Shumkonia mesophila: one gene and its partner. The protein of the gene in region 1 interacts with the protein of each later gene in a pairwise test. Links are inferred from orthologs where the notes say so. Each region holds a gene or a part of one and is shown on either strand. Other genes may lie near its edges.

Region 1 (7,877 bases):
GGTCGCCCCCACCTCGCGGGTGATCTTGACGATCAAATCGTTGATGACGTCGGCCATGATCGGGTCCAGGCCGGTGGTCGGCTCGTCGAAGAAGATGATCTCGGGATCGGCGGCGATGGCGCGGGCCAGGGCGACGCGTTTCTGCATGCCGCCCGAGAGTTCCGCCGGATAGAGATCGGCCACCTCGGGTTCGAGGCCGACCTGGGCCAGCTTGGCCACCGCGATGTCGCGGGCCTCCGGGCGGCTCACCCGCTTCTGGGCCAGGAGGCCGAAGGCGACGTTTTCCCACGACGGCAGGCTGTCGAACAGCGCCGCGCCCTGGAACAGCATGCCGAACTTGCGATTCACCGCCTCGCGCGCCCCGGCCTTCATGCCGGTCACTTCCTCGCCGTCGACCTGGATGCTGCCCTTGTCGGGACGCAGGAGCCCGAGGATGCTCTTGATCAGCACCGACTTGCCGGTCCCCGAGCCGCCGATCACCACCACCGATTCGGCGACGCCGACGTCGAGGTCCAGGCCGTCCAGCACCACCTTGGGGCCGAACGCCTTGGAAAGGCCGCGAATGCGGATTTTCGGCGTATCGCTCATGTGCCGAAGAACATCTCCGTCAGGATGTAGTCGAAGGCGAGGATCAGAATGCAGGCCGACACCACGGCGTTGGTGGTTGCCGTGCCCACGCCCTGGGCGCCGCCCTTCGAATGATAGCCGTGATAGCACCCCATCAGGGTGACGATGACGCCGAAGACGGCGGCCTTGACCAGGCCCGAGATGACGTCCTCGGCCTGGAGGAAATTATAGGTATTCTGGATGTAGATGGAGGCGTTGAAGCCCAGCTTGTAGACCGCCACCAGATAGCCGCCGAACACCCCGATGATGTCGGCGATCAGCACCAATACTGGAAACATGACGACGCCGGCCACCAGCCGCGGCGCCACCAGGTACTTCATCGGATTGGTGGACAGCGTGGTGAGCGCGTCGATCTGCTCGGTCACCCGCATGGTGCCGATCTCGGCGGCCAGCGAGGCGCCAATGCGCCCGGCCACCATCAGGCCGGCCAGCACCGGGCCGAGTTCGCGGGTCAGCGCCAGCACGACGATGTTGGCGACCGCGCTTTCGGCCGAGAAGCGCGAGGTTCCGGTATAGGTCTGCAACGCCATGACCATGCCGGCGAAAATGGCGGTCAGGCCGACCACCGGCAGCGAGTAGTAGCCGATATCGACCATCTGGCGGACGATGATGCGCGGATAGAAGGGCGGCCGCACGCAATGGGAAAAGCCGGCGCCGGCGAACAGCGCCAGGCGGCCCGTGGTGCCGAGGAAGGCCAGGACGACCCGCCCGATCAGTTGCAGCAGGCGCATGTCAGTCCGCCCCGCCGACGTAGCGCCGATGGTAGCGCCGGCCGAGGCCGGTCAGGATCTCGTAGCTGATGGTGCCGGCCGTGCCGGCCACGGCGTCGATATCGTTGTGCGGGCCGATCAGGTCGACCAGCGAGCCTGGCCGGCATTGGGCTTCCGGAACGGCGGTGACGTCGAGCGTGATCAGGTCCATCGAAACACGTCCCACCACCGGCGCCCGGATGTCGCCAACAAACCCGCACCCCGCGTTGCCGAGGGACCGCAGGAAACCGTCGGCATAACCCACCGCGATGGTGGCGATCCTGGCGGGCCCGGCGAAGCGATGTGTGGCACCATATCCAACGGTCTGGGGGGTGTCAACGCCGCGCACTTGCAGGATTTTTCCTTGCAGGCGAACCACTTGCGCCATCGGATTGGGGCATTCGGGCACCGGGTTGCCGCCATAGACGGCGATCCCCGGCCGGGCGAGGTCGAAGTGGAAGCCGGATCCCAGAAAGATGCCCGCCGAATTGGCCAGCGAGGCGCGCGTCAGGGGCAGCCGCCGGCGGATCTCGACGAACGCGGCCAACTGCCCGGGGTTCATCGGATGGCCCGGCTCGTCGGCGCAGGCCAGATGGCTCATCAGGTAGCCGGGCGCCACGCCGTCGAGGCGCGCCGGCTCGGCGGCGAGGGTTTGCACCTCTTCGGGCGGCAGGCCGAGGCGCGACATGCCGGTATCGACGTGGATGTCGGCGGCCAAGGCGCTTTGCCGGGTCCGGCAGAAGGCCCGCCAGGCGTCGATGCTCTCCAGGCTGTTCAGCACCGGAATCAGCCGGTTGGCCGCGAACTCGGCGGCGGTGCCGGGCAAAAGGCCGTTCAGGACATGGATCTCGGCCCTGGGCAGGACGGCGCGCAGCGCGACGCCTTCCTCCAGGTGGGCGACGAAGAAGACCCGGCATCCCGCCGCGGCGAGGGTTCGGGCCACCGGCTCCAGGCCAAGGCCATAGGCATCGGCCTTCACCACGCCGGCGCATTCGGCGCCCTTCAGGCGATCCCTCAGGCTTTGCCAGTTGGCGGCCAGGGCGGCCAGGTCGATGGTCAGGACGGCGCCGCTGGAAGCCTCGCTCACCATGGCCGGTTCACCGGTAACCCGGATGGTCCTGGTCGAGGTTGCCGAAGCGGGTGAACGCCCCCTGGAACATCAGCTTGACGGTGCCGATGGGCCCGTGGCGCTGCTTGGCAACGATGACCTCGGCGACGTTGCGCACCGTCTCCAGCCGTTCCTCCCAACGCTTGCGGCGGTCGAAGAACTTGTCGTCGTTTTCGTCCTGGCGCTGGGCCGGCTCGTCGCGCTCCAGGTAGTATTCCTCGCGGAAGATGAACATGACGACGTCGGCGTCCTGCTCGATGGACCCCGATTCGCGCAAATCCGAAAGCTGCGGCCGCTTGTTGTCGCGCTGCTCGACGGCGCGCGACAGCTGCGACAGCGCCAGCACCGGCACATCGAGTTCCTTGGCCAGCGTTTTCAGCCCGCGGGTGATTTCCGAAACTTCCTGCACCCGGTTGTCGCTGCGCGAGCCGTGCGAGGAGGCGATCAGCTGCAGGTAGTCGATGACGATCATGGCCAGGCCATGCTGACGCTTCAGGCGGCGGGCCCGGGTACGCAGCGCGCTGACCGTCAGCGCCGGGGTGTCGTCGATGAAGATGGGGATCTGGTGCAGGGTCTGGCTGGCGACCACCAGGCGGTTGAACTCGTCGTTCGAAAGCTCGCCCTTGCGCATGCGGTCCGACGAGATGTCGGTCTGCTCGGAAAGAATGCGGCTGGCCAGCTGCTCGGCCGACATTTCCAGCGAGAAGAAGCCGACGATGCCGCCTTCGCCGCCCTTCGACTTGGCGTAGGTATAGGCGGCGTTGAAGGCGATGTTGGTGGCCAGCGCCGTCTTGCCCATCGACGGCCGGCCGGCCAGGATGATGAGGTCGGAGGGATGCAGGCCGCCCAGCGTCTTGTCGACATCGGTGAACCCGGTGCCGACGCCGGCCAGCGAGCCTTCGCGCTTGTGGGCCTTTTCGGCCATTTCGATGGCGTCGATGACCGAGGTCTTGAAGGGCTGGAAGCCGCCCTCGTACTCGCCGCGGGTGGCCAGGTCGTAGAGGCCCTGTTCGGCCCGCTCGATCTGGTTGACCGCGGTCTCCTCGACGTCGCCCTGATAGGCCCGCTCGACCACGTCCTCGCCCAGGTTGATGAGCTCGCGGCGCAGATGCAGGTCATAGATCAGCCGGCCATACTCGCCGGCGTTGATCAGGCCCACCGCCGAGGACGCCAACTCGGCCAGATAGGCCGGGCCGCCGACCTCGGCCAGCGACTGGTCCTGCTCGAAGAAGTTCTTGAGCGTCACCGGGTCGGCAATCTGGCCGCGCTCCACCAGCTTGGCGCAGGCTTCGAAGATGCGGCCGTTCTGCCCGATGGCGAAATGGTCGGACCTCAGGAACTCGGAAACCGCCTCGTAGGCGCGGTTGTTGGCGAAGATGGCGCCCAGCAGCGCTTTCTCGGCGTCGATATTGTGGGGCGGCGTGCGAAAGGCCGACAGCCGGGCGTCGGCATCGGCGAGTTGTTGGGGCAGCGAGGTGGAGACTTGCATCGTCATGGGACGCCAACCTAGTGGCTCGGCACCACTCTGCAAAGAGGGGACGTTTCCCACCCCCCTGTGTAAAAGTGGATGACACGTGGATGACCGGTGGAAAACCTACGCCGCGACTTGGCGGCCGGCGCCGGGCTGCCGTTCCATCCGGCGACTTTCGTCGGTCAGGTAGGTCCGGGTCAGTGGCACGGCGTCCTGGCGACGGGCCAACTGGACCTGGAAGACGACCAGGCCCAGGTGGCGGAAGGCCACCTCGCTGGCCGCCAGATAGAATTCCCACATCCGGCAGAACCGCTCGTCATAAATGGTCTTGGCTTCGTCCCAGTTGGCGACGAACCGCTCCCGCCAGTGACGCAGGGTTTCGGCGTAGTGAAGCCGGAGCACCTCGACGTCGGTGATGAAAAGCCGGCTGCGTTCGATGGCCGCCGTCACTTCCGAGAGGGCCGGGATATAGCCGCCGGGGAAGATGTACTTGCGAATCCACGGGCTGGTGGCGCCGGGGCCGTCGGCGCGGCCGATGGTATGGATGAGCGCCACGCCGTCGTCGGTCAGCAGGTCGTGGATCTTGCCGAAGAAGGTCTTGTAGTAGCCGACCCCGACGTGCTCGAACATGCCCACCGAAACGATGCGATCGAAGCGGCCCTGCTGATGGCGATAGTCGCGCAGGTGGAAGTGGACCCGCTTGGCCAGCCCGGCTTCCTCGGCCCGCTGGCCGGCCAGGTGGAACTGTTCGGTGGAAAGCGTCATGCCGGTCACCTCGACCTTGGCCCGCCGGGCCAGGGTGAGCGCCAGGCCGCCCCAGCCGCATCCGATGTCCAGCACCTTCTGCCCTTCGCGCAGCAGCAGTTTGGCGGCGATATGGTTTTTCTTGTTCTCCTGGGCGGTTTCCAGGTCGTCGTCCGGCCGCACGAAATAGGCGCACGAATACTGGCGGTCGGCATCGAGGAAGAGGTCGTAGATGGCGCCGGAAATGTCGTAATGATGGGCCACGTTGGCCTGCGCCCGGGGGAGGATGTTGAACTGGTGCAGACGCCGGAGGGCGCGTTGCAGCAAGTTGCCAAGGGCGAAGAACGGATGGCGCTCCAGCGACGGCAGATTGATCGCCGCCAGGTTCAGCAGGTCGAAGACGGAGCCGTCCTCGACCGTCAGCGTTCCGTCCATGTAGGCTTCGCCGGCCGTCAGTTGCACGTTGAGCGGCAGGCGCCAGTGAAGGGCCTTGTCGTGCAGGCGAACCCTGACCTCGGGCCCGGGCTCACCGCGGTACACACGGGTCCGGCCTTCGGCATCGACGAGTGTCAGGGTGCCAACCCTAACCAGGCGTGTCAGCAGCCAATCCAGCAACATCGCGCCATTCCCGAAACGGCGCCATAACGGCGCCTATGACTGAGCATCCCGTTATGCGGGTGCCCCCTCCTGGGACTCCCGAGAAAAAGCGTACCACAGAAATGGGATGTTTGGGTAGGCGCGACAAGAGGAGGCCGTTGGCGGCGCAGCAAAAAAGGCGCGCCGGCAACCCGGCGCGCCTTTTCGATCGGATCGCGGCGACAACCCGTCTTAAGCGTCTTCCTCGTCGGCGGGCTTCGCCTCGTCGCCGGCTTCGGCCTCGGCCTCGGCCTCGGCCTCCTCCTCGGGGGCTTCCTCCTCGGCGATCAGGACCGGCCGCTCTTCCTCGCGGACGACGGCCTCGCCGGTCTTGGCCTGGATTTCGGCCTCCTCGGGCGAGCGGGCGATATTGGCCTTGACTGTCACCGCCACCTCGGCGTGAAGGTCGACCCGTACGTCATGGATGCCGACCGTCTTGATCGGCGGCGCCAGCTTGACCTGCTTGCGGCTGACCTCGAAGCCGGCCGCCAGCATGGCGTCGGCGATGTCGCGGGCGCCGACCGAGCCATACAGCTGGCCGGCTTCGCCGGCCTGGCGGATCAGCGTCACGGACAGGCCCGTCATCTTGGCGGCGACCGCCTGGGCCTCCTCGCGGCGTTCGAGGTTGACGGCCTCGAGCTGGACCCGCTGCTTGGCGAAATAGCGACGGTTTTCTTCGGTCGCCCGCATCGCCTTCTTCTCGGGCAACAGATAGTTCCGGGCGTAGCCGGGTTTGACGTTGACCACGTCGCCCATCTGCCCCAACTTTTCGATCCGCTCCAACAAAATCACTTGCATCATTCGTCCTCCCGCACCGGGTCCGGTCCAGCGACACGGCGCCGCACGCCAACCCACTGCTCGATCAACCCAAGTCCGACCACGGCCATGCGGGCCCAACCGGACATGAACAAAACCACATAGAACACCACCAGAAGCGGCTGACGGGCGCGAACCCGGCGGGCCAGTCCATGAACCACGGCCGTTCCCAGAATGAAGAAGGGCACCGCCATGATCATGACCAGGTTACGCCCGATATACTCCACGTCGCCCGATCCCAGCAAGGACACGACGGCGGCCGCCACCATCAGCCACGACACCCAGTCCGGCAACACCATGTCCTTGGCCGTCGGGCCCGGACGCACGTTGCGCCCCGAGCGGGTCAGGATGGCCAGGGCCAGCAGCCCGTTGCCGACGACGACCGCGAGCCACATGACCGCGGCGGCACCCGGAAAGAAGGGGACCATTTCGGCGAGGATCTCGTTTCGATCCGTCTCGGCCAGCACCGGCCAGACGACCCGCAGCACCATCTCCAGATAGGAAGATACCGATTGCCGGAGACCTTCGCCTTGTTCGTACCTGACCAGGGCCACCACCACCAGAAGGGCGCCGGCAAAGGCGGCCAACCAGCAGAGGACGGCCCCCAGCGGATACCATGTCGCCTGGCCCTTGTCGTCGGTTCGCTGCAACAGGGCCTGGCGGAAGGCCAGCCCGCTGGGCAGGGCATGAACCAACCCGTACATGCCGGCGGCCACCAGGCCGCCCATCCCCGCCGACAGGGTCAACCCGACGGCTCCCGCCAGGAATCCCGCCTTGGCCCCATAGCCGAGGCCGACCAGGAACAGCGGCAAAGGCGCGAGATTGGCCAGCATGATCATGCTGGGCTTTCCCGTCGCGAAAGCGATCGACAGGACCGCGCTCGCGATTCCGCCCAGGGCGATGAAGAGGTGCCTGGACATGGGTTCTCGGGCCTCTATTCCTGGGGCTGCACGGAGCGCCGACCGGCGGCACCATCCCCTCGACGTCGAGGGGCGGGGCCGGCGGTTCGGCTTCCGGGGCGTCCCTACTTCAGCACGTAGGGCAGCAACGCCAGGTAACGGGCCCGCTTGATGGCCCGCGACAACTCGCGCTGCTTCTTGGCGGAGACGGCGGTGATCCGGCTCGGCACCATCTTGCCGCGCTCGGACACATAGCGCGTCAGCAGCCGGATGTCCTTGTAGTCGATCTTCGGCGCGCCGCGGCCGGAGAACGGACACGTCTTGCGCCGACGGACAAACGGCCGGCGTCCGCCGCCAGCGGCCCCGCGGGCGCCACCGGTTCTCTCTCTCTTGTCGTCGTCATCCATCATCATCGGGCGTCTCCCTCGATCACGTCGCCGCTAACCTCGACCTCGGCCGCCGGAGCATCGGCATCGACGGCGTCGTCGTCGCCAAAGCGCGGCGAGGAGCCGCGATCGCCACGACGGTGCCGCTCTTCACGGCCGCCGCGGCCCTGGACCATGGCCGACGGGCCTTCTTCCAACTCGTCGACGCGAATCGTCAGGTAACGCAGGATGTCTTCGTTGATCCGCATCAGCCGCTCCATCTCGTGGACGGCCTCGGCGGGGGCGTCCAGGTTGAGCAGCACGTAGTGGCCTTTGCGATTCTTCTTCACCTTGTACGCCAGGTTGCGCAGCCCCCAGTACTCGCGCTTGGCGACCTTGCCGCCCAGACCTTCGATGGTGGCGGTAAAGGCGTCGGCGAGGGAATCGACCTGGGTGGCAGAG
Region 2 (4,142 bases), on another replicon or contig:
GACGCCGGGCATGCCGGTCGCCCCCTCGGGCAGCGGCATTTCCACGCTGGCCAGGCGATGGCCGTCGGTGGCCACCGCGCGCAGCACGTCGACGCCGTCGCGCTGGCTGGCATGCAGGTAGATGCCGTTCAGGTAGTAGCGCGTCTCCTCGGTGGAGATGGCGAAGCGCGTGCGGTCGACCAGGCCGCGCAGCTCGGCCGCCGGCAGCTTGAATTCCTGGGGCAGGTCGCCGCCCGCCATCACCGGGAAGTCCTCGGTCGGCAGGCACGACAGCGTGAAGCGCGAGCGACCGGAGCGCAGCGTCAGGCTGTCGCCGTCGGCGGTTTCCAGCTCCACCTGGGAGCCTTCCGGCAGCTTGCGCACGATTTCATAGAGCGTGTGGGCCGGCGCCGTGGTTTCGCCCGGCGTCGCCACCTCGGCCGCGACCGATTCGGCGATGTCGAGATCCATGTCGGTGGCGTTGAGGCTGAGCCGGCCGTCCCTGGCCGTGACCTTGACGTTGGACAGGATCGGAATGGTGTTGCGGCGCTCGACCACGCTTTGGACGTGTCCCAGCGATTTCAGCAAAGCGGCACGCTCGATGGTCAGTTTCATGGCACCAACTTATCCAAAGTGTGGCCTTCCCCCCACGGGCGAATCCCGACGCCCGTCAGTTCCCGCATGGTGGTCGCCGAAGAGTACCGTGAAGGGCCCCCGCAGAGGGCGGCCATTATAACAAAAGTGCTTGGAATCAAAAGCACATTCGACCGCGCCCACGACCGCCCGGGCAGCCCCTTCCGGGACCCGCCGCGGGAAGGGCCGCAGGGCCCGCTCAGCCCTCCAGCATGCGGCGCAGAAGCTCGACGTCCTCGGCGAATCCGGCATCCCTCTCGCGCAGCTCATCGACCTTGCGCACGGCATGCATGACGGTGGTGTGGTCGCGCCCCCCGAACTTGCGCCCGATTTCGGGCAGCGAGCGGGTGGTGAGCTGTTTGGCCAGGTACATGGCGACCTGACGGGGCCTCGCCACCGAACGGGCGCGGCGGGCCGAGTGCATGTCGGAAATGCGGATGTTGAAATGCTCGGCCACCCGCTTCTGGATCTCCTCGATGGTCACCCGGCGGTCGTTGGCGCGCAGCAGGTCGTGCAGGACCTCCTGCGTGGTCTCCAGCGTGATCTGGCGGCCCACCAGCTGGGCGTGGGCGACGATGCGGTTCAGCGCCCCTTCCAGTTCGCGGACGTTCGAGGTGATCTTGTGGGCGAGGAATTCCAGCACGTTGCGCTTGACCTCGACGCCCAGCTGGTCAGCCTTCGACTGCAGGATGCCGAGACGCAGCTCGTAGGTGGTGGCGTGGATGTCGGCGACCAGTCCGCAGTTGAGGCGCGACTTCAAGCGCTCCTCGATCCCCTCCAGGTTGGAGGGCGACTTGTCGGCCGACAGCACGATCTGCCGGCCCTGGTCGACCAGCGCGTTGAAGGTGTGGAAGAATTCCTCCTGCGTCGAGTCCTTGCCGGCGATGAACTGGACGTCGTCGATCATCAGCACGTCGACCGAACGGAACTGCTCCTTGAAGTCGACCGTGTTCTGCTCGCGCAGCGCCCGGATGAACCGGTACATGAACTTCTCGGCCGACAGATAGATGACGTTGCGGGTGGGGTCGCTCTGGCGGATGCGCCAGGCGATGGCGTGCATCAGATGGGTCTTGCCCAGCCCGACCCCGCCATAGAGGAACAGCGGGTTGAAGGACACCTGGGTGGCGTCGGCCACCCGCTGCGCCGCCGCGTAGGCGAACTCGTTGGGCTTACCGACCACGAAGCGTTCAAAAGTGAAGCGCGGGTCCAGCGGCGCGCCGATGTCGACCACCGCCTCCTCGGCCGACCCCATGCGCCGGGCGGTCGGGACGGTCGGCAACGGCGCGACGACGGCGGGCTTCTCGACCGCCCGCGCCGGGCGATCGCTCAGCACCACGACGTCGACGCTGCGGATGCCCGGATTCTCCCCCTGCCAGAGCATGCACAGCCGGTCGGCGTAGTGGGTGACGATCCAGTCCTGCATGAACCGGGTCGGCACCGACAGCCGCACTTGGCCGTCGGCCATTTCGCGCACCGTGATGGGTTTCAACCAGCTCTGATACGCGGCTTCTCCGATCTCGGAGCGCAATCGTCCGCAGACCGCCTCCCATTGCGAATGCAATCGGATCTCCCCCATTCCGTCGTTCATCCTCAGGTGCCCCCAAACTCTCAGTCGTCGTGGCCGTCGGACTTATCGGCCCCCACCGTCATCGCCCGCCCGACCCGCGAAGAGCGAACTCCACGACGAAGCAATCACCAACATCATCCCGGCAGGGAACCCCCCGCCGAGCATTTTCGAGGAACACCACGCCCCCAGGAATTCGGGTGGTTATCCCCCTTTCAAGCCTTCGGCTCCTCCTCAGACCGGAACCCCAGCCGAACGGGCACACCCCTCAAGACCCTGTTGTATTCGCGAAATCTTTTGTCGATTTCTTACGAGCCCCGTTTTGAATTTCTTCCCGGAGCATACCTTGCTTCTAATGAAGCAAAAACATTCTTGCCGCAACTCTTAATATTGCGTCAGCTTTGTCTGTAATTTTACCTTTAAATTCTGACGCGTCCCAAATTGAATACTGAAAACACCATAAATTGTAGGGTTCCCAGTCCATCGGGGTGACCGACACTGTACCGGCCACCCTCCGGTCATGCAATAAGACCGAAAAGCGAACGTCGAAAAAAATTCGCTTGACTCACCCCACCCTGCAGAGTCCCCGAACGGCACCCCGCAGGCACGAAAAAGGCCGCGTCCCAGGGGGTCGCGGCCTGCTTGGATTCGAGAGTGGATCAGGCGGTCATCGCCTTGATCCGGCGGGACAGCCGCGACACGCGGCGGGCCACCGTATTGCGATGCAGAAGGCCCGACTTGGCGCCACGCATCAGCTCCGGCTGGACCTCGCGAAGAGTCCCCGCGGCCGCTTCCTTGTTGCCGCTGGCAATCGCTTCCTCGACCTTGCGGACGAACGTGCGAATCCGGCTGACCCGCGCGCGGTTCACCTCGGTGCGACGCTCGATCTGGCGGATGCGCTTCTTCGCCGACGAATTATAGGCCATGCGTTCAATCCTGTTCTTCGTGTTCCCGGAAAGATCGCAGGCTTATATATCCCTCAGCCCGGGCCCGTCAACCCTTGGCGTCGCGAGTCGCCCTCACGGACCGGCGGGCGACAGCACAAAGCGCACCACCACCCCGCCTGGCCTCTCGGCGATTTCCAACGTGAGGGTTTCGCGCTGACGGGCGAATGCGGCCTCGCCCTGGCGGTGCCATCCCAATTCGGGAAGCGTCGCCACGTAGAAGGCCATGACCTCGGCCCGCGACAGCGCGCCCGAGGCCTCGCTCTCGACGATCCGCCCCGAAGGCGAATCGAAAACCAGGGCGCTGCCGGGCTGCTCGACAAGACCCGCCATCAGGGGCAGGTCGTCGATGCCGCTGACGAAGGCGGTGTCGGCGGCGCCGGCTGCCGCCGTCGCCACCGTCAACAGGAACGCCAGCGCCCCCGTCTTCCAGCGTCGTCGAATGCCTGTCATCATTCCCGGTGGTACCTCATCGCTGGCGCTTCGCACAATAGAAAGTCGAACGGCCGCCCTGGATGATTCGCCGGATGCCCCCGGTCGCCGCGGAGTCGCAGTCGCAGCCCGGGCAAGCCTGCCCTTCCCGGTCGTAGACGGCGAAGCTGTGCTGGAAATAGCCGAGCTCGCCCGACGGCCGGCGATGGTCGCGCAGCGACGAACCGCCGGCGGCGATGGCCTCCTCCAGCGTCAGGCGAATCGCCCGGACCAGCCGCTCCGCCCGCCGCCCGGTCACGCTGGCGGCGGCGCGCAGCGGCGACAGCCCGGCCCTGAACAGCGCCTCGCTGGCGTAGATGTTGCCGAGCCCGGCGACCACCGACTGGTCCAGCAGCGCCACCTTGAGCGGTCCCCGCCGCCCGGCCAGGCGGGCCGCCAGGGCCGCCCCGTCGAAGCCGTCTCCCAGCGGTTCGGGGCCAAGGCCGGCCAGCAACGGATGGGCCGCCAGGGCGTCGGCGCGGGCCAGCGCCATCAGGCCGAATCGGCGGGGATCGTTGAAGCGCACCGAATAGCCGTCGTCGGTTTCGAGC

Evidence for each region.
Region 2: the proteins of ODR01_RS09830 (region 1) and dnaA interact in binary tests that used the Escherichia coli proteins (3 or more experiments, as listed by UniProt). The link is inferred for Shumkonia mesophila from one-to-one orthologs.

The regions. Positions count from the first base shown.
Region 1 is NZ_JAOTID010000004.1:335,921-343,797, reverse strand. Bases 1,727-4,719 are described here. They hold ODR01_RS09830 (replicative DNA helicase), read right to left. Parts: upstream 3,980-4,719; coding sequence 2,474-3,979; downstream 1,727-2,473. Other genes in these bases: ODR01_RS09825 (cyclopropane-fatty-acyl-phospholipid synthase family protein), read right to left, coding at 4,079-4,719; alr (alanine racemase), read right to left, coding at 1,727-2,466. Also shown: ODR01_RS09845 (ABC transporter ATP-binding protein), read right to left, coding at 1-588; ODR01_RS09840 (MlaE family ABC transporter permease), read right to left, coding at 585-1,358; more of alr, read right to left, coding at 1,360-1,726; more of ODR01_RS09825, read right to left, coding at 4,720-5,317; rplI (50S ribosomal protein L9), read right to left, coding at 5,528-6,133; ODR01_RS09815 (DUF2232 domain-containing protein), read right to left, coding at 6,133-7,071; rpsR (30S ribosomal protein S18), read right to left, coding at 7,176-7,457; rpsF (30S ribosomal protein S6), read right to left, coding at 7,460-7,877. UniProt on the Escherichia coli protein: The main replicative DNA helicase, it participates in initiation and elongation during chromosome replication. Travels ahead of the DNA replisome, separating dsDNA into templates for DNA synthesis.
Region 2 is NZ_JAOTID010000001.1:411,785-415,926, forward strand. The notes cover bases 1-2,872. They hold dnaA (chromosomal replication initiator protein DnaA), read right to left. Parts: upstream 2,189-2,872; coding sequence 812-2,188; downstream 1-811. Other genes in these bases: dnaN (DNA polymerase III subunit beta), read right to left, coding at 1-594; rpsT (30S ribosomal protein S20), read right to left, coding at 2,836-2,872. In the rest of the region: more of rpsT, read right to left, coding at 2,873-3,102; ODR01_RS01780 (hypothetical protein), read right to left, coding at 3,196-3,576; mutM (bifunctional DNA-formamidopyrimidine glycosylase/DNA-(apurinic or apyrimidinic site) lyase), read right to left, coding at 3,590-4,142. UniProt on the Escherichia coli protein: Plays an essential in the initiation and regulation of chromosomal replication. Binds in an ATP-dependent fashion to the origin of replication (oriC) to initiate formation of the DNA replication initiation complex once per cell cycle.